4 regions of the Mesorhizobium sp. AA22 genome follow, and region 3 is predicted to be linked to each of the others. Evidence: riboswitches for the same ligand, from Rfam matches in the RefSeq annotation. Region 3 holds a riboswitch; each other region holds the start of a gene.
What was found. A riboswitch is a leader RNA that binds a small molecule or an ion and turns the genes downstream of it on or off. The one in region 3 is predicted to bind cobalamin.
Positions count from the first base shown of each region.

Region 1 (4,358 bases), 1.1 Mb from region 3:
GAGGGAACGGTGGACTATGTCGAGCAGCTCGGCGAGGTTCAGCTCGTCTATGTCGACATCGGCCGCTCCGAACTGCCGCTGGTGACCAAGCTGCCCGGCAATGTCGAGGTCAAGCGGGGTGCTGCGCTGCGGTTGAATGCCGATGCCGGCGACCTGCATATTTTCGATGCCGACGGACATTCCTTCACACTCCACAAAGCGGAAGCAAGGGCAGCCTGAGGCCGGCGGCCTAACTGCTGGATACAGGCAGTTTGGCGAAGGCAAAAAACAAGAGCGGCGGGCAAAGCCCGCCGCTCTTGTGCGTTCAGGTCGCTGTTAGCGGCCGAACAGGTTGCGGTCGCTGCCGTGGACAGGCTTCTCGTCAGCCGGAACCGGATTCTGCGGCGGGGCCGAATTCTGGGTCGAAGCCGTGTACGAGCTGTCGACCGCAACGGCCGGTTGGTTGGCGCCGTTCGATCCATAATTGTCGCTACCGGCAAATGCGCTGCCGGCGACGGCCAGAACGGCGGCGGTCGCAAGAACAATCTTCGTCATTTCAGTACTCCTGGATTTTTCGTGTTCCACCAGCGCGGCGGGCAAATGCCGCCGCTGCTGTTGGGATCGACACTAGTTGTTGCCGAAGAGGTTACGGTCGCTGCCGTGGACGGGCTTCTCGTCAGCCGGAACCGGCTTCTGCGTCGAAGCCGAATTCTGAATCGAAGCCGTGTACGAGCTGTTGTCGACCGCAGCGGCCGGCTGGTTGGCGCCGTTCGATCCAAAATTGTCGCTGCCGGCAAAAGCGCTTCCGGAGACGGCCAGAATGGCGGCGGCGGCAAGAATGATCTTCTTCATTTCTAGTACTCCTGAATTGTCGTATCGCCTCAGCGCGGCGGCCGCGGTCTTTATGAAAGACAACGCCGCTCTGCTGTTTGGGATCAGCTGTTAATTGTTGCCGAAAAGGTTGCGGTCAGCGCCCTGGACAACGGGCTTTTCAGCGTGAGCCGGCTTCTGAATGGAAGCCGTATACGAGCTGTTGTCGACCGCAGCGGCCGGCTGGTTGGCGCCGTTGGACGCATAATGGTCGCTGCCAGCAAAGGCGCTGCCGGTGATGGCCAGAACGGCGACGGCAGTAAGAGCAATCTTTTTCATTTTTGGTACTCCAGTATCTTAATTTTCCGTCCGTCTAGCGGCGTGTCTTGGGAGGAATTCGCGTCGTTCGGACAGCCCCGATGTGGGAAGGCCATTCGGCGGATTCCAATCACTAAGTTGTTCCGTGTGGACCAAGAATCTACACCTTGAAATTGTACCAGATGCTTCCAGTAGTGTTATTTTATGTTTTGTTTCAGAGGTTTATGCCAAAGGCGCCATTCGACCATTTGACGAATTGCCGGACCTGCGTTCACAGCGTCATGCACGCATTGTCATCAGAAACGAACCGTTCGGTTCGATTTAGATGCGGCTTAAAAAGCCGGTGCTGAGTTGTTGTCGAATCGTTAACCATTTAGGCGCCCTGCAATGGTTAAATCCGGCGTGCTTTCAGAACCGGCAGCGCTCGCAGCCGGGTGCAAATTCATCCCCCCTCAAATCCCGGCCCACAGGGTTTCGCCGCCGTGTCGCGCCGCATGGATACGATGTCGCTTTCATGCCGGCAGTCAGCCAGCCGTCATGATTAGATCACGGCAACTCAGGTGCCGCTTGGTGACGACGAAGCGGAGAATTGGGAAGCCGGTCAGAACCCGGCGCTGCCCCCGCAACGGTGGTGGAGTTCAAGTCGCAACGGGAGACCACTGGGCCACAAGCCTGGGAAGGTGTCGCGATGAGTCCGCAAGGACACTCCAGAGCCCGGAAACCAGCCCGAGATTTCTAGACACGACTGATCGCGGTGGGCGGTCAAGAGGTGGATGATGCATGTCTGGCCTGTCGCCGGCCTGCGAGCGATCCTTCCTCCATCACCACCAGTTCAGTCTTTGGAGCGACGTGCGTCCCTTTGGACGTACAAAACACGCTCCAAGACTTTGAATTGCGCATCGTGCTTTCCGAAATCGATTCCGATTTCGGGCCGATGCGACGGCTATAAGGACAGGACATGGATGCGCGCAACGACATGCTGAGGCTCTTGCACGGCCGCAGGGCAGGCTATTCGCTCGAGCAGCCCTTCTATACCGATGCCGATTTCTTCAAGCTCGACATGGAGCTGATCTGGTATCGCGACTGGCTGTTCATCGGCCACGATTGCGAGTTGCCGAAGCCGGGCAGCTACATCACTGCCCAGATCGGCGACGATCCGGTCGTGCTGGTCCGCGACCAGCAAGGCAGGATCAATGCCTTCCACAATTCCTGCCGGCATCGCGGCAGCCGCGTCTGCAACGCCGACAAAGGCACGGCGGCGAAGCTCGTCTGCCCCTATCACCAGTGGACCTACGGGCTGGATGGCCGGCTTTTGTTCGCAAGGCAGATGGCGGACGGCTTCGACAAGAGCCAGTTCAGCCTGAAGCCGGTGGCTTGCGAAAGCGTTGGCGGCTACATCTTCATCTGCCTGGCCAAGGAGCCCGCCGATTTCGCGCCGATGCGCGCCATGATCGAGCCTTACCTCCTGCCGCACCGGCTGCGCGACGCAAAAATCGCCTTCGAATCGACCATCGTCGAGAAGGGCAACTGGAAGCTCGTCTGGGAAAACAACCGCGAGTGCTACCATTGCGCCGGCAACCATCCGGAACTGTGCAAGACATTCCCGGAAGCGCCGACCGTGACTGGCGTGCAGGGCGCCGATAGCGATCCGGAGATGCTCATGCACTGGGCGAAATGCGAGGCGGCGGGCTTGCCGAGCAAGTTCCGCATCGATCCGGCCGGGCAGTATCGTGCCACCCGCGCGCCGCTGCTGCGCGATGCCGTCAGCTACACGATGACGGGAAGACGCGCGGTGAAGAAGAACCTTTCCGACAGCGTTTCGACCGAGCGCATCGGCTCGCTGCTGCTCTATCACTATCCGACGACCTGGAACCACATCCTCGGCGACCATGCCGTCACCTTCCGCGTGCTGCCGATCAGCGCCACGGAAACGGCCGTCACCACCAAATGGCTCGTCCACAAGGACGCGATCGAAGGCGTCGATTACGATCTCGCCGAACTCACCCACGTCTGGACCGAGACCAACGATCAGGACCGCCGCATCGTCGAGGAAAACGCCTTCGGCATCCTGTCGCCGGCCTATGAGCCCGGCCCCTATTCTGAACTGCATGAGGGCGGCGTCATCCAGTTCGTCGAATGGTACGCCTCCTTCATCGGGCCGCGCCTTGCCGAGGACGGCCGGCCGGCGTTGCGCAGCGTCGCCTGAGAAAGGTCAAGGGTATGAACGCGATGACGGATCTCGGGCTCTACCGCCATCTCGACGAGATGGCGCCTTGGAACGACAGGCTCCAGGTGCTGGAAGTGATCGGCGTCAGCGACGAGGCGCCTGACGTGAAGACCTTCACCTTCCGCTCCGACAACCAGACCTGGTTCCGCTACAGACCGGGGCAGTTCGTGACGCTGGAACTGCCGACCACTGACGGCCCGCTGATGCGGACCTATACGCTGTCGTCCTCGCCGTCGCGGCCGTTCTCGATCGCGGTGACGGTGAAAGCCCAGGCCGGCAGCCTCGGCACACGCTGGATGTTCGACAATCTAAAACCCGGCGTTCACGTGAAAGCCTATGGGCCGACCGGCGACTTTTCGCTGCACAGCTACCCCGCGGCCAAGTATCTGTTCATTTCGGCCGGCTCCGGCGTGACGCCGATGATGTCAATGCTGCGCTGGCTGAACGACTGTGCGCCATGGACAGATGTCGGCTTCGTCAACTGCGCACGAAAGCCCGAGGAGATCATCTTCCGCAAGGAACTCGAACTGCTCGGCAGCCGCATGCCGGGCCTAACGCTTGGCTTCATGATCGAGGAGCGCTCCAGCCGCGAGGGCTGGTTCGGCCATATGGGCCGGATCGACGCGATACGGCTGCCGCTGCTGGCGCCCGATTTTCGCGAGCGCGAAATTTTCTGCTGTGGTCCCGACCCGTTCATGCGCGCCGTGCGGCAGATGCTTGAGGCGGCCGATTTCGACATGGCCAACTATCATCAGGAGAGCTTTGCGGCCCCAGTGGTGGAGGAAATACTGGCCCCGTTCACATCACCGGCAAAGGGTGGGCCGGCAGAGGGCGGGGTCGAGACACCTGCCGAGGCCGCAACGCCGATCCGCTTTTCGCTTTCGGATGTCGATGCCGACTGCGTTGCCGGCCAGACCGTGCTGCAGACGGCGCGCGCTTCGGGCGTGCGCATCCCAGCGGCTTGCGAGTTCGGCCTGTGTGGAACCTGCAAGGTGAAAAAGGTCTCGGGCACAGTCGAGATGAG
Region 1 covers NZ_CP048406.1:356,232-360,589, forward strand. The annotation lists gene ugpC (sn-glycerol-3-phosphate ABC transporter ATP-binding protein UgpC) at 1-219, shown strand, start outside; gene A9K68_RS01615 (DUF680 domain-containing protein) at 316-534, opposite strand; gene A9K68_RS01620 (DUF680 domain-containing protein) at 607-831, opposite strand; gene A9K68_RS01625 (DUF680 domain-containing protein) at 922-1,128, opposite strand; cobalamin riboswitch at 1,649-1,852, shown strand; gene A9K68_RS01630 (aromatic ring-hydroxylating dioxygenase subunit alpha) at 2,066-3,313, shown strand; gene A9K68_RS01635 (hybrid-cluster NAD(P)-dependent oxidoreductase) at 3,337-4,358, shown strand, end outside.
Region 1: it holds a riboswitch for cobalamin, as region 3 does, so the genes downstream of both, A9K68_RS01630 (aromatic ring-hydroxylating dioxygenase subunit alpha) here and metE (5-methyltetrahydropteroyltriglutamate--homocysteine S-methyltransferase) in region 3, are expected to answer to the same signal.

Region 2 (4,358 bases), 2.7 Mb from region 3:
CCACCATCAGCAGCACCGTATCGGACACTGCCGCGACTTGCTGGTTGAGCCGGCCGGCGGCATCGCGAAACCGGCGAGCCAACGCATTGTCCGGCACGATGCCCTGGCCGACCTCGTTGGAAACCACGAACCACGGCCCGCGCGGTCGTGACAGCACATCCGCCAGCCCTCGGCATTCGGCCTCAACGTCATGTTCGGCCAGCATATGATTGGTCAGCCACAAAGTCAGGCAGTCGATCAGGACGGGCCGGCCGTCAGGCAGCGCCTGGATCGCGCCGACGAGATCGAGCGGCGCGTCGATGGTCGTCCAGCCCTCGCCGCGCCGCGACCGATGCAGCGCAATACGTTCGCGCATCTCGTCGTCATAGGCTTGCGCCGTGGCGATATAGGCCCACGGCGCCGGGCAGGCCCTCGCCAATTTTTCGGCATGCGCGCTCTTGCCGGAGCGTGCACCGCCGATGACCAGGGTCAGCGTCCCGGCAACGCGATCAGGCAAAGCTGTCGCGTAGGCCGGTCGCGGTGCCGGTCAAGCGGCCACGCACCACGCCGACGATGCCGCCGAGCACCAGCCAGAACACCAGATTGGTCAGCGTCACCGCCACCACGAACTGGTGATGCAGGCCTTCTGGGATCGGCGATTCGAAACTGTCGGGCTGCGGCGCGCCGACGATATGCGGCGCCACGATCAACGCTACGGCAATCAGCGCCAGTGGCAACGACTTGCGGAAGGCAAGCAGGCCGAGACCCGCCGCGGTCGCCATCACGGTCGCCGTCCACCAGATCTGGCGCTGGGTGAGATCGGCCGCCGGCATCGCCGGCAATTCGGGCGGCAGGCCAAGGTTCGGAGCCAGCGTGAATACGGCAAAGCCGGCAAAGCCCCAGAACAGGCCCTGACGCCAATTGCCGATGCCGCCGGCGAACTCCGAAGCGGCGACCAAGATCAGCGCAAAGCCGATGCCGGTGACCACATTGGCAACGATATTGAAGGCGAAGCGCTCGAAGCCGTCGGCCGGCGTCCAGCCCCCCTCTTCCGGGGCGGCAGCTTCGGCCGGCGCTGGCGCCGCGCTGGTCATAGCATTCGTATCCCCGGCGTTCGCAGCCGGCGCCGCGGCATGGTCATGCGTGTGACCACCGCCGGCCTGTTCGTAGACTTCCGCTTTCAGAATGAGCGGCACCGTGGCATAGGCCTGCATGCAGGCGAGAACGACGCCTGCCACAAGCCCTGCGATCGCCGCGATGAACACGACGTTGCGAAACAGTGTCATGGTGTCAGCCCCTCATCAGTGGCAGGGGAACGCCATCGAATGGCGATAGTCGTGAGCGGCATTGTGGACCGCATCGATATGCGAGAAGCCGACAAAGCCCATCACGAAAATGCCGAGAAATGCAGCAAGCGCCAGCTGCACGAAGCGCGACTGCGAGGAGACGGAAGTGCCGAGCGAGACGGAAGCGGTATTCATGTCTTGTCCTTTCGCCCTCCACCCGAGGGCATAGAAGTCAGTTTTCCTGTCGCCGGCAGGTCTCCTGGCTCGCGGATCAACGCCCTTCCCCACCTTCCCGAAGAAACTCTTCAGTGGCATATGGAGAGGACTAACCGCACACAGTTGCGGGGGCAGCCACGGCATTGGGCCAACAATTCGCCCTCACCGCATTCCCTTTAGGGCGCCGTGCGTCCGAATGGACGCACAAGGACGCTCTAACACTTAGACTCTGCGCATGACCTTTCCGAAACCGATTCCGGTTTCGGGATCATGCGCGGCTCCAAACGGAACCGACGACAGCTGCGACTATAGGCAGAATCGTCGCGTCCGGCAAACCAAATTCCGCCAGCCACCAGCGCGAATGCGCCTCTCGGCGGGCCAGCCAGCCCGTCGCCGCGATTGGTGCCGCTCGGCTCGGAGCAGACCGAACTGACCGCCGAATGGCTTTTTTCCCCCGAAGCTCGCCGATCCAACGGCTAATATCGACAACATCGTCGCTTTCGGCAGGCAGGTGCTGGAGGAGGACGCTGATATCTGCGAGATCAACCAGAAAGGCCTGCGCTCGATGCGCCACAAGGCCGCATGCTGATGCCCGAGGAATATGAATTGCATCGCTTCCACAACTGGGTGCGCGAGCGGCATACAACGCTTTCACCAAAATTCTGACGATCAAAGCGACTTCGGCAGATACCGCCAGGTGACAAAACCGCAGCCCGCCGCCAGCAGGCCGAGCGTGGCGAACACCGAGCCCAGCCCGAAAAACGCCAGCACCACCGAATAGACCAACGGCGGTGTCAGCTCGGAAAAGTCGAGATAGGTGCGATAGACCGCCGCCATCTCAGCCCTTTCATAGAACCGCACCGAGCGCATGAAGGCGGTCGAGCCCAACGCGTCGAGAGCGATGGCGAAGAGCGCGCCGCACAGCAGCAAGGCGCCGGTAAGAAACGGCACGGATTCGCCGACGGCGCCTGCCGCCAGCAGCATGGCCGACAGGGCGAAATAGGCTGATGTCATGGTTCGCCGGCCGCCGAAACGCTGTCCCACTCTGCCCCAGAAGATGGCCGTGAACAACAGCGCATTGCCCGCTGAGACCAGCAGGCCGCCAGCGAGCTCGCCCTCTCCTGTGATCACCATGAACAAAGGCCCGTAGACGAAAAATGTCGTCCAGAAGCAGGAGCGGCCGAAGGCGATCAGCCAGGCCAGCCTGAGACGCGGCTGCGGGACGAAGCGGCCGATATTGGCGAGCGGATTGGCCGGCCGCGTCTTGCCAGGGCGGATCGACTGATCGTCGCCGAGCCGGTTGGTCCAGAACAGCGCCAGCAGGGCCATGGCGAAGATGGCGACCGCGCCATGCGCGGCATAGATGCCAAAACGCGTGTAGAGGAAGATGCCGAGTGTCGGCCCGCTTGTCCAGGCGAGCATCGACCACGCCATGCGCAGCGATTCGGCCTGCATGAAATCGGTCTTGCGGATGTGGTCCATAATGTAGAGGCTGAGCGTGATGGACAACGCGCTGGCGCCCATCACGCGGCAAAGCATGCCCACCAACTGCCGCACATGGGTAGCCATTGCTGTCCCCGAAGCAGAATCGCCCAAAGCAGGACGTGAGCGCCAAATCTGCCGTGGCCATCCTAGGGTCGGTAACAGGAAACCGACCCGTTCACGGCAAAAAGCGAACCGGCCAAAGGCTTTCCGGCGCTGGCCTACCGCATCGGCGCGAAATCGGAATCGATTCTCGGAAAGCACGATGCGTAGATTCAAAGCGTTAGAGCGAACTTTGTGCGTCCAAGTGGACGCACGTCGCTCTAATGCCGGCCTTGATGCGACGCCGGCGCGAACCGGAGCCGAGGCCGTGTGTTGCCGCCTTCTTTTGTCCGGGCCAATCGTGATAGTCGTCTTGCTTTGCTGAATCAGAATTGCGAGACCATGAGCATCGACACGCTGACCGTATCCGTTCAGGATCAACCGAAGCCGAAGCGCATCATCGCCATCGACGTCGCCCGCGGCGTCGCTTTGCTTGCCATGGCGAGTTACCATTTCACCTGGGATCTCGAATTCTTCGGCTACACCGATCCCGGTCTGACCGCCTTCGGCTGGTGGAAATTCTACGCGCGCTGCATCGCTTCGACCTTCCTGTTCCTGGTCGGCGTCAGTCTGTTCCTCGCCCATGGCAAACAGATCCGCTGGAACGGTTTCTGGAAACGCTTCGCCATGGTCGCTGGTGCGGCGCTCGCCATATCGGCTGCCACGAGGCTTGCCACGCCGGACAGTTTCATCTTCTTCGGTATCCTGCACGAGATCGCGCTCGCCAGCCTGCTCGGCCTGGTGTTTCTGCGGCTGCCGGCGCTGCTGACGCTTGTTGTCGCGGCTTTCGTCATCACCGCGCCGCTCTACCTCAGGTCCGAGATCTTCGACCATCCGGCCCTGTGGTGGGTCGGCCTGTCGGCAACCAATCCTCGCTCCAACGATTATGTGCCGCTGTTTCCATGGTTCGGCCCCGTGCTTGTGGGCATCGCGGCGGCAAAACTCGCCTTCACTTCCGGCTTGCTGACGCGGCTGGCGGGCCTGACGCCCGGCCGCTGGACAAATCCGCTGGTCTTTATCGGCCGGCACAGCCTCGCCTTCTATCTGATCCACCAGCCGGTGCTGATCGGCTCGGTCTGGCTGCTTTCGCAAGTGGTGCCGGCACCGGTCGAGACCAGGCAGGTCACCTTCCTGAAAGAATGCCAGACATCGTGCGAGCAATCGCGCGACACGGAGTTCTGCTCCAGCTATTGTGTGTGCATGCTCGATACACTCGAGGGCGAGGCCACGCTTGATCGGCTCTACCGCAACGACCAGGCTGCGGAATGGAAGGCACATCTCAACGAGCTCGCC
Region 2 covers NZ_CP048406.1:3,206,812-3,211,169, reverse strand. The annotation lists gene cobU (bifunctional adenosylcobinamide kinase/adenosylcobinamide-phosphate guanylyltransferase) at 1-496, opposite strand, end outside; gene A9K68_RS15555 (CbtA family protein) at 489-1,265, opposite strand; gene A9K68_RS15550 (CbtB domain-containing protein) at 1,281-1,460, opposite strand; cobalamin riboswitch at 1,497-1,706, opposite strand; gene A9K68_RS15540 (MFS transporter) at 2,151-3,050, opposite strand; gene A9K68_RS15535 (DUF1624 domain-containing protein) at 3,408-4,358, shown strand, end outside.
Region 2: it holds a riboswitch for cobalamin, as region 3 does, so the genes downstream of both, A9K68_RS15550 (CbtB domain-containing protein) here and metE (5-methyltetrahydropteroyltriglutamate--homocysteine S-methyltransferase) in region 3, are expected to answer to the same signal.

Region 3 (4,358 bases):
AAGGTCTCGAATGACACGCTCGGCGAGATCTACGCCCATGACATGCACGCCCAGGGCGTCGCCTTCGACACCAGGCCGCTCAATGGCGAACCGCCGACGGCGCGCTCGATGATCTTCGTCACGCCGGACGGCGAGCGCTCGATGAACACCTATCTCGGCGCTTGCGTCGAGCTCGGTCCGGAGGATGTCGAGGCGGACAAGGCGTCGGGCGCCGCCGTTACCTATTTCGAGGGCTATCTGTGGGACCCGCCGCGCGCCAAGGAAGCGTTCCGGCAGACGGCGAAGCTCGCCCACGCAGCCGGGCGCGAAGTGTCGATGACATTGTCGGATTCGTTCTGCGTCGACCGCTACCGCGAGGAGTTTCTGGAGCTGATGCGCTCGGGCACCGTCGACATCGTGTTTGCCAACAGCCACGAGATCAAGTCGCTGTACCAGACCGCCTCGTTCGACGAGGCACTGGCGCAGATCCGCACGGATTGCAGGATCGCCGCCGTGACCTGTTCTGAAAAGGGCTCGGTGATCGTGCGCGGCGGCGAGACCGTGGTGATCAAGGCGACCGCGATCAAGGAACTGGTTGACACGACAGGCGCCGGCGATCTCTATGCCGCCGGCTTCCTGCATGGCTACACGCAAGGCCGCGACCTGCAGACCTGCGGCGACCTTGGCTCACTGGCGGCCGGATTGGTGATCCAGCAGATCGGCCCCAGACCCCGGCAGAATTTGCGCCGCGAGGCTGAACAGGCGGGTTCGCTGTAGGGCGGCATTTCCGCCACGTGTTGCCCACCTTCCTGTTGTGCAGGCTGTCCAGACGAGCGCGTGTAAATCGAACGCGTACCAGTCCGAGAAGGATGGCGGTTTTTCTCCAAATTTCTGGTTGTTGAGGCTCAGGAACGTTGTCGCACTTCGGGCCAGTACTGCCCGATCATGAATGGCCAACACGCGCCATTTTTGACGAAGTCGTTTTGGGACGGGATCGTACAAATGGCAGATAGCCCGAGCGGCCAGGCACAGCCTGCGCACACCGGAGAGTGGCGCAGAAGGCTCAGCTCTACGGCGACCTCCGAATTGGGAGCCGCAGGTGAACAGTTCACATAAACACATAAACATTTCTTTATACCTCATTGACAACAAAGCGGGCTGCTGCGATTGTCCGCGTGTCGTGGTTCTCCGCTAGGCGTTGCCGTAGCAGAGCTAAGAGGGAAGCCGGTGCAATGCCGGCGCTGCCCCCGCAACTGTAAGCGGCGAGCCAGACCCATCAATGTCACTGGGGCGAACTGCCCCGGGAAGACGGGGCAGAGGCTGTGACCCGCGAGCCAGGAGACCTGCCACGGTAAACAACGTCACGGGCGGGGTGTCTGGTGGCCGCGGCAGCTCGGCGTTTATGCCGGCCTGCTAGCGCCTTCCTTGTCCCCGCCGCAACCATCGGGGGTGGGATGAATGTCTCCCAGCAAGTTCCCATAGCAACGCTTGGCATGCCGCGTGTCGGTCGCCGGCGAGAACTGAAATTCGCGCTCGAAAGCTACTGGTCCGGAAAATCTTCTGCTGCCAACCTTCTGTCGACGGCGAAGGCACTCCGTGCCGCCAGCTGGAGCGAGCAGCACGACCGCGGCGTGTCGAAAATCCCGTCGAACGACTTCTCACTGTATGACCATGTGCTCGACACCGCAGCAATGGTCGGCGCCGTGCCAGCTCGTTACGGCTGGACGGGCGGCGAGGTCCCGCTCGACATCTACTTCGCGATGGCGCGCGGGACGCAAGGCGATACTGCGGGTTGTGGACACGCCAGTCACGGGCATGCAGTTCAGGGGCAGCGCGTAACCGCGATGGAAATGACCAAATGGTTCGACACTAACTACCACTACATCGTGCCGGAGCTGAGCCAGGATCAGACATTCGCGCTCTCGTCGACGAACCCAGTCGATCACTTTCTGGAGGCAAAAGAGCTTGGCATCCATACACGCCCGGTCATCCTTGGACCGGTCACCTTCCTCAAGCTGGCGAAGTCTCCCGGCCAGGGTTTCGATCCGATAGCGCTCCTACCGCGGCTGCTGCCCGTCTACGAGCAACTCCTGCGGACGCTGGAGCTCTCGGGGGCGGACTGGGTGCAGATTGATGAGCCGGCGCTTGTGCTCGATCTTAACCCGATCGAACGAGCTGCCTTCGAATTCACCTATGGCCAGCTGTCGAAAGCCGCGCCCAAGTTGAAAATTATGCTGGCTACCTATTTCGGGCCGCTCGGGGACAATCTCGAGACCACGCTTTCGCTGCGCCTGGCGGGCCTACATCTCGATCTCGTGCGCGCTCCCGAGCAGTTGGAGACGGTTGGTCGGCTCGCACCGAAGGATCTGGTGCTCTCACTTGGCTTGATCGACGGCCGCAACGTCTGGCGCGCGAACCTGGCTGCCATTCTCGACCGCATCAAGCCGGTCGTTGCCGGCTGGCCGCTGGATCGCGTCGAGATTGCGCCTTCCTGCTCGATGCTTCATGTGCCGATGGACCTGCGGATGGAGACCGCGCTGGATGTGGACGTCAGTTCGTGGCTGGCATTCGCCGCCCAGAAGACTGAAGAGCTGCTCGTGCTGGCCCAAGCCTTATCCGAAGGCAGGGAGGCCGTAGCAGGCTCACTGAAAGCTTCTGCCGAGGCGGCCGCCGCGCGCGCAATGTCTACAAAGGTCCATGATCCGCTCGTCCACGGTCGAATTAGCAGCATTGACGGCGTCATGAAGCAACGAAAGAGCGCATTTGCCAAGCGCTCGAGAGTCCAGGCCGACACGCTCCGCCTGCCGCCGTTCCCGACGACGACCATCGGGTCCTTCCCGCAGACGCCCGAGGTGCGCAGGGCGCGCTCCGCTCACGCGAAGGGCCGGCTGAGCTATGTCGACTACCAGGCCTTCCTGAAGAAGGAGACTGAGGCGGCTGTGCGTTGGCAGGAGGAGATCGGGCTGGACGTGCTGGTACACGGCGAGTTCGAACGACACGACATGGTGCAGCATTTCGGCGAGCAGCTGTCCGGCCTCGCCTTCACCCAGCATGGCTGGGTGCAAAGTTACGGCTCCCGGCTCGTGCGCCCTCCCATCATCTTCGGCGACGTATCGCGGCCCAATCCGATGACGGTCCTCTGGTGGCAATTTGCCCAGTCGCTGACGAAAAAGCCGGTAAAGGGCATGCTCACAGGCCCAGTGACCATTCTTAACTGGTCTTTTGTGCGCGACGACGTACCCCGCGCCGAGGTCTGCCGCCAAATCGCGCTCGCCATCCGCGATGAAGTGGCCGACCTGGAAAGAGCTGGCGCAAGGGTGATCCAGATCGATGAGGCCGCGTTTCGCGAAGGCTTGCCCCTGCGGAAGTCCGACTGGAAACATTATCTCGGCTGGGCTGTCGAATGCTTCCGGCTCGCTTCAACGGGTGTAGCGGACGCGACCCAAATTCACACCCACATGTGCTATTCTGAGTTCAATGAGATCATCGACTCGATCGCTGAACTGGACGCGGACGTGATTTCGATTGAGACGTCGCGCTCCAAAATGGAACTGCTAGACGCCTTCACGAAGTCCAAATATCCGAATGACATCGGTCCTGGCGTCTACGACATTCACTCACCACGTATCCCGGAAGTCGGCGAAATTTTACATCTCGCCCAACTTGCCCGCGCGCGACTGTCGGACGGCCAACTGTGGGTGAATCCGGATTGTGGCCTCAAAACAAGGAAATGGGAGGAGGTCCGGCCTGCCCTCATGAACATGGTCGCTGCCGCATGCGCGCTGCGGGAGAAAGAGCGGGCGCAGGTCGCTGGGCCAGTGTGACCGGCAAACATGTGACCAGCGGATTCGCGGATCGAATTCAAGGCAGAAGGAACGGCATCGAAAAGCCGCGCACTGCTCGAAGACGCGTGCGAGGCCCCCCACCCTTGTCGTCCAGCCGAAGGTCCGCGCGACGACTCAGCGGCGGGCAGGATCTGGAAGCGCTTCTGGTCGTCCGAAGGACGGATGATTTCGCCACGAAATGAAGGAAGACGGCTTTGTCCATGAGCTGCAGCCTCTCACAGGCGCCAGCGGCCAACAGACACTTCACCGAGGGCCAACGCTTGAGGATGCCGCCTGAGCACCGGCACCATCGAGATAGCGGCCGATCCAGTCGAGTCCGTTACAGCCGGACTCGTCGCTTCGATGACGTAGCTTCGGTTGCACAATGGATGTCCCGGTCGCGGCCCGACGTACGAACCCGGACCTCAGCGCCGACCTAAGGAGACCGACGCACCTTGGGTTGGCCCCTACTGTCGGGTTTGTCGAGTTAGCGACACGGCGATGTTGGGCCCGGCGTGTTGCCGCGCTTTCAGTGAAGCCATTGATAACGTGCAG
Region 3 covers NZ_CP048406.1:5,877,230-5,881,587, forward strand. The annotation lists gene A9K68_RS27985 (adenosine kinase) at 1-756, shown strand, start outside; cobalamin riboswitch at 1,144-1,345, shown strand; gene metE (5-methyltetrahydropteroyltriglutamate--homocysteine S-methyltransferase) at 1,458-3,803, shown strand; partial or broken gene A9K68_RS31985 (IS5/IS1182 family transposase) at 3,942-4,092, opposite strand.

Region 4 (4,358 bases), 2.7 Mb from region 3:
ACCCCCGGCCTGCGGCCGGACCTTCCCCTCGAGGGGGAGGGGGACGACACCGCGCCCCGGCTCATAATAGCCCGCCTTCGGCACGCTGACCGGCTCCGCGACCTCCATGTCCGATCCCGCCAGCCGGGCCAGCCGATGCACCAGCGCTGTCATGTTGGCCGGGCCGCCCTCGCGAAAATAATTGAGCAGACCGTCGAGCTCTTCGCGGGGCAGCGTCGAGCATTCGATCAGCCGCAAATCCTCGTCGTGGCTCTCGCCGGGCAGCAGCGCCAGTTTTATGCCGCGTGCGCGGGCGGTCGAGGCAAGCTGGTCGCAGCCATAGCGCCACCAGTCATAGCCGCCGAGAATGCGAACCAAAATAACCCTGGCGTGGCGGGCGACGCTGTCGATCCAGAGGTCGACGGACATGGGATGGCGCAGATCACGCAAAGCCGCCAGCCGCATCGACGGCAGGCGATCCGCACCTGCCTTCCACGCCGCCGCCAGCCCGGCCAGATCGCTGTCGGTGAAGGACAGCGCCGCGACATCCGCAGGCGTCTGCCTGAGATCAACGGGCTCGGCGAGATCGTCGAGCGAGGCGGATGTTGTGGTGAGGATGTGCATCGCGGCTCGTGCCTGGGGTCAGCCGGCGAGGATACGCTCGATGGCCGGGCGGCTCAGCCCTTTCAGACCGATGACGACGAGACGCGAACGGCGGTCGTCCTCAGCGGTCCAGGCGCGGTCGTAATAGTGATTGACGCGCGGACCGACAGCCTGCAGCAACAGCCGCATCGGCTTGCCGCCGACGTCGACAAAACCCTTGACGCGCAGCACGTTCTCTTCCTCCGCCGCCGTGGCAACACGCAAAGCCAGCTCATCGGGATTGGCGACCGACGGAATGTCGATGACGAAGGAATCGAAGTCGTCATGCTCGTGGTCGAGTTCGTCGTCGTGGTGGGTCTTGCGGTTCTCGATGTCGTCCTCGACGGCAAGGCCGAGGCCGAGCAGCACAGACGGGTCGACCTTACCTTGCGAGATCGGCACGATCTTGACGGCGCGCGCGGTGTGCTCGCCGATGATGGCATTGGCGCGGGCCGAACCGGCGGCGTCCATCAAGTCGCTCTTCGACAATATGATCAGGTCGGCGCAAGCGAGTTGGTCCTCGAACACCTCCTCGACCGGGTCGTCGTGGTCGAGCGTCTCGTCCTGCGCGCGCTGCGCCTGCAGGGCGTCCATGTCGTTGGCGACGCGGCCTTCGGCCAGCGCTGGTCCGTCGACCACGGCGACGACGCCGTCCACGGTCACCCGGCTCTTCACCGACGGCCACTGGAAGGCCTTGACCAGCGGCTTGGGCAGAGCCAGCCCAGAGGTTTCGATCAGGATATGGTCGACCTTCGGCGTCAGCGACAGGATCTGGTCGAGTGCCGGGACAAAGTCGTCGGCGACGGTGCAGCAGATGCAACCATTGGCCAGCTCGACGATATTCTCCTCGGGGCAGGTGTCGATGCCGCATCCTTTGAGGATCTCGCCGTCGATGCCGATGTCGCCGAACTCGTTGACGATGATGGCCAGCCGCTTGCCCCCGGCGTTTTCGAGCAGATGGCGGATCAGCGTTGTCTTGCCGGCGCCGAGGAAGCCGGTGACGACGGTGCAGGGCACGCGGGAGACGGAAGCGGTCATGTCAGATCCTTCAAAAGGTCGAGGGGAGGGATGCGGGCGACGAGGCCGCGCTTCAGGCAATCGGGGCGGCCGCGCCATGGAATGAGGCCGTCCGTCGAGGTGGCGAAGAGCTTTGCGCCAGCGACGAGATCGGCGCCGCTGGTCACGACCAGGTCGCCGAAGACATAGCTCCAGCAGCCGTCGCGCAGGATCGCGGCGCTCAGCCGACGCTTGCAGTTGCCGAGGCATTCGACGCTGCGGATACGGATATTTTCCCCTGATGCTGCGCGGCGCGTGTCTTCGGCCAACAATTCGCCGGCGCGGGGATGGCCATCGGAGCCGGTCTCGTCACGGCAAGAGTCACAGACGATCACCGTGACGCCGGTCAAAGCATCATTATCGCCGGACAAAACGTCCGCTGTCTCAGCCGAAAAACTGCTGTCGCGTTCCAAATCAGGCTCCTTGCCCGGAAAACCCGCCAGGCGATCGGATTCTTATGTCCTAGACGGCAGGTCTCCTGGCTCGCGGGTCATCGCCTTGGTGCCGCCTTCCCGGGACCGTCCCAGTGGTTTTCGGCCTTGGCTCGTCGCTTACAGTTGCGGGGACAGCCGCGGATTTGAAATCGGGATTTCGCACCGCATTCCCTCTTGGCTCCTCCCTTTGCCGAGAGGAGACCGTCTGGATTGGATTTAGGCCTGTGCAGGCAGTCGTGTCAACGCACGTCTACGATGCGGCAATGTTGGCGAGAGCCGAACCCAGGTCGCCGGCCGGAGTCACTTCGATGCGTTCCAGCCCGAGCCAACCCTGCATCAGCTTCAACTCCTCGAAGAGTTCGGCGGCGGTTTTCGGCGGGGCGCCGGGCTCGGCATAGGCGGCATGGACGCGCAGCACGCCGGCGGGGCGGTCAGCCTTGAGATCAATGCGAGCCACGATCCTTTCGCCGAGCAAAAACGGCAGCACATAATAGCCGTACTGGCGCTTTTCGACGGGGGTGTAGATCTCGATGCGATAGCGGAAGTCGAACAGTCTTTCCGTGCGCGACCGCTCGAAGACGACCGGATCGAACGGAGCGAGCAGCGCGCGTGCCTCGACCTTGCGAGGAAAACGGGCGTCCTTGTAAAGATAGGCAGGCTTGTCCCAGCCTTCGACGCGTACGGGCAAAAGATCGCCGGCGTCGACCAGTTCCTCAATACGGCCCTTGATGTCGGCTGGAGAGAGGCGGAAATAATCGCGCAGGTCGCCCGCCGTCGCGACCCCGTGGGCGCGGGCGGAAATGCGCAGCAATTCGCGGTGCGCATCCTCAGGGGAGGGCACTGGCAGGGCAAGTATCGCAGGCGGCAGCACTCGCTCCGGCAGATCGTAGCGCCGCTCGAAGCCACGACGCGACGCCGTGGTGATGCGGCCGGCCCAGAACAGCCATTCGAAAGCGTGCTTGGCATCGCTCCAGCCCCACCAGCCGCCCGAGCCTTTCTGGCCTTCCAGGGCGGAAGCGGCGATCGGGCCGCGTTGAACGACCTCGCGATAGATGTCTTCAATGTAGGCGGCGCGTTCGCGGCCCCACTTGGCCAGCCCGTTATACATTTCCTCGCCGCGCTCGGCCCGCTCCATGCGCCAGCGCATCAGTGGATAGGTCTCGACCGGCAGAAAGGAGGCCTCATGCGCCCAATATTCGAAGACTTTGCGCTTGCGCGTCACGGCGGCGTTGTCGAGCAGCGCAAGCGGGTAGGGGCCAAGCCGCGAATAGAGCGGCATATAGTGAGCACGCACCACCGCACTGACGGAATCGATCTGCAGCAGGCCGGTGCGGGCAAGGACGCGGGCCAGATGGCGGCGATCAGGCGTGCTGTTAGGGCGAGGGTCGGCAAACCCCTGTGCGGCAAGCGCGATGCGCCGGGCCATGGCGAGCGAGATTTTTTCCTTCATGCAGACGTTACTCTGTTGGCGTTCGACCTAAGGTTTGGACGATGATTCCGCGCCATGCTAGCAGGGTTTTGGCGGCATCTATGTCAGGAGAGAAAACTGGAGTAAAAGTTGAAAGAAATCAAACGGGAGCGATCGGACCAGTTTATCCGGATATGCCGTCCAGGCACCGTGTTTTGAACAAGGTTTGACTTGCTTCGCCGAAAGCGCTGCGCTAACCCTCGCCGCGTTGCAGCATAGAGCCTCCTAAAACGGTTCAGTGGTTAAACTGTCACGCTTCCGCAAGTGGGTCCGGTGCTGTAATCAGAGTGGATTGGCCGCCAACGGAAAGCTGCAGCATGAACGCATTGTTGAGTTCGTACCTGCCTATCGTCCTGTTCATCGGCGTGGCGCTGGTCGTCGGCCTGGCGCTGCTTGCCGCCCCCTTCCTGGTGGCCTTCCGCAACCCAGATCCGGAAAAGCTTTCCGCCTATGAGTGCGGCTTCAATTCGTTCGACGACGCCCGCATGAAGTTCGACATCCGCTTCTACCTAGTGTCGATCCTGTTCATCATCTTCGATCTGGAAGTGGCCTTCCTGTTCCCGTGGGCCGTGTCTTTCAGCCAGATCGGCATGCTCGGTTTCTGGTCGATGATGGTGTTTTTGGCGGTGCTGACCATCGGCTTTGCCTATGAATGGAAGAAAGGAGCGCTGGAATGGGATTGAGCGACAATTCCGGCACGCTCGTCGCGCCGAAGCCGAAGGGCATTCTCGACCCCAGCACCGGGAAGCCGGTGGGGGCGAATGATCCATTCTTCCTCG
Region 4 covers NZ_CP048406.1:3,166,557-3,170,914, forward strand. The annotation lists gene cobN (cobaltochelatase subunit CobN) at 1-603, opposite strand, end outside; gene cobW (cobalamin biosynthesis protein CobW) at 622-1,659, opposite strand; gene A9K68_RS15350 (DUF1636 family protein) at 1,656-2,090, opposite strand; cobalamin riboswitch at 2,128-2,332, opposite strand; gene A9K68_RS15355 (winged helix-turn-helix domain-containing protein) at 2,362-3,561, opposite strand; gene A9K68_RS15360 (NADH-quinone oxidoreductase subunit A) at 3,897-4,262, shown strand; gene A9K68_RS15365 (NADH-quinone oxidoreductase subunit B) at 4,253-4,358, shown strand, end outside.
Region 4: it holds a riboswitch for cobalamin, as region 3 does, so the genes downstream of both, A9K68_RS15350 (DUF1636 family protein) here and metE (5-methyltetrahydropteroyltriglutamate--homocysteine S-methyltransferase) in region 3, are expected to answer to the same signal.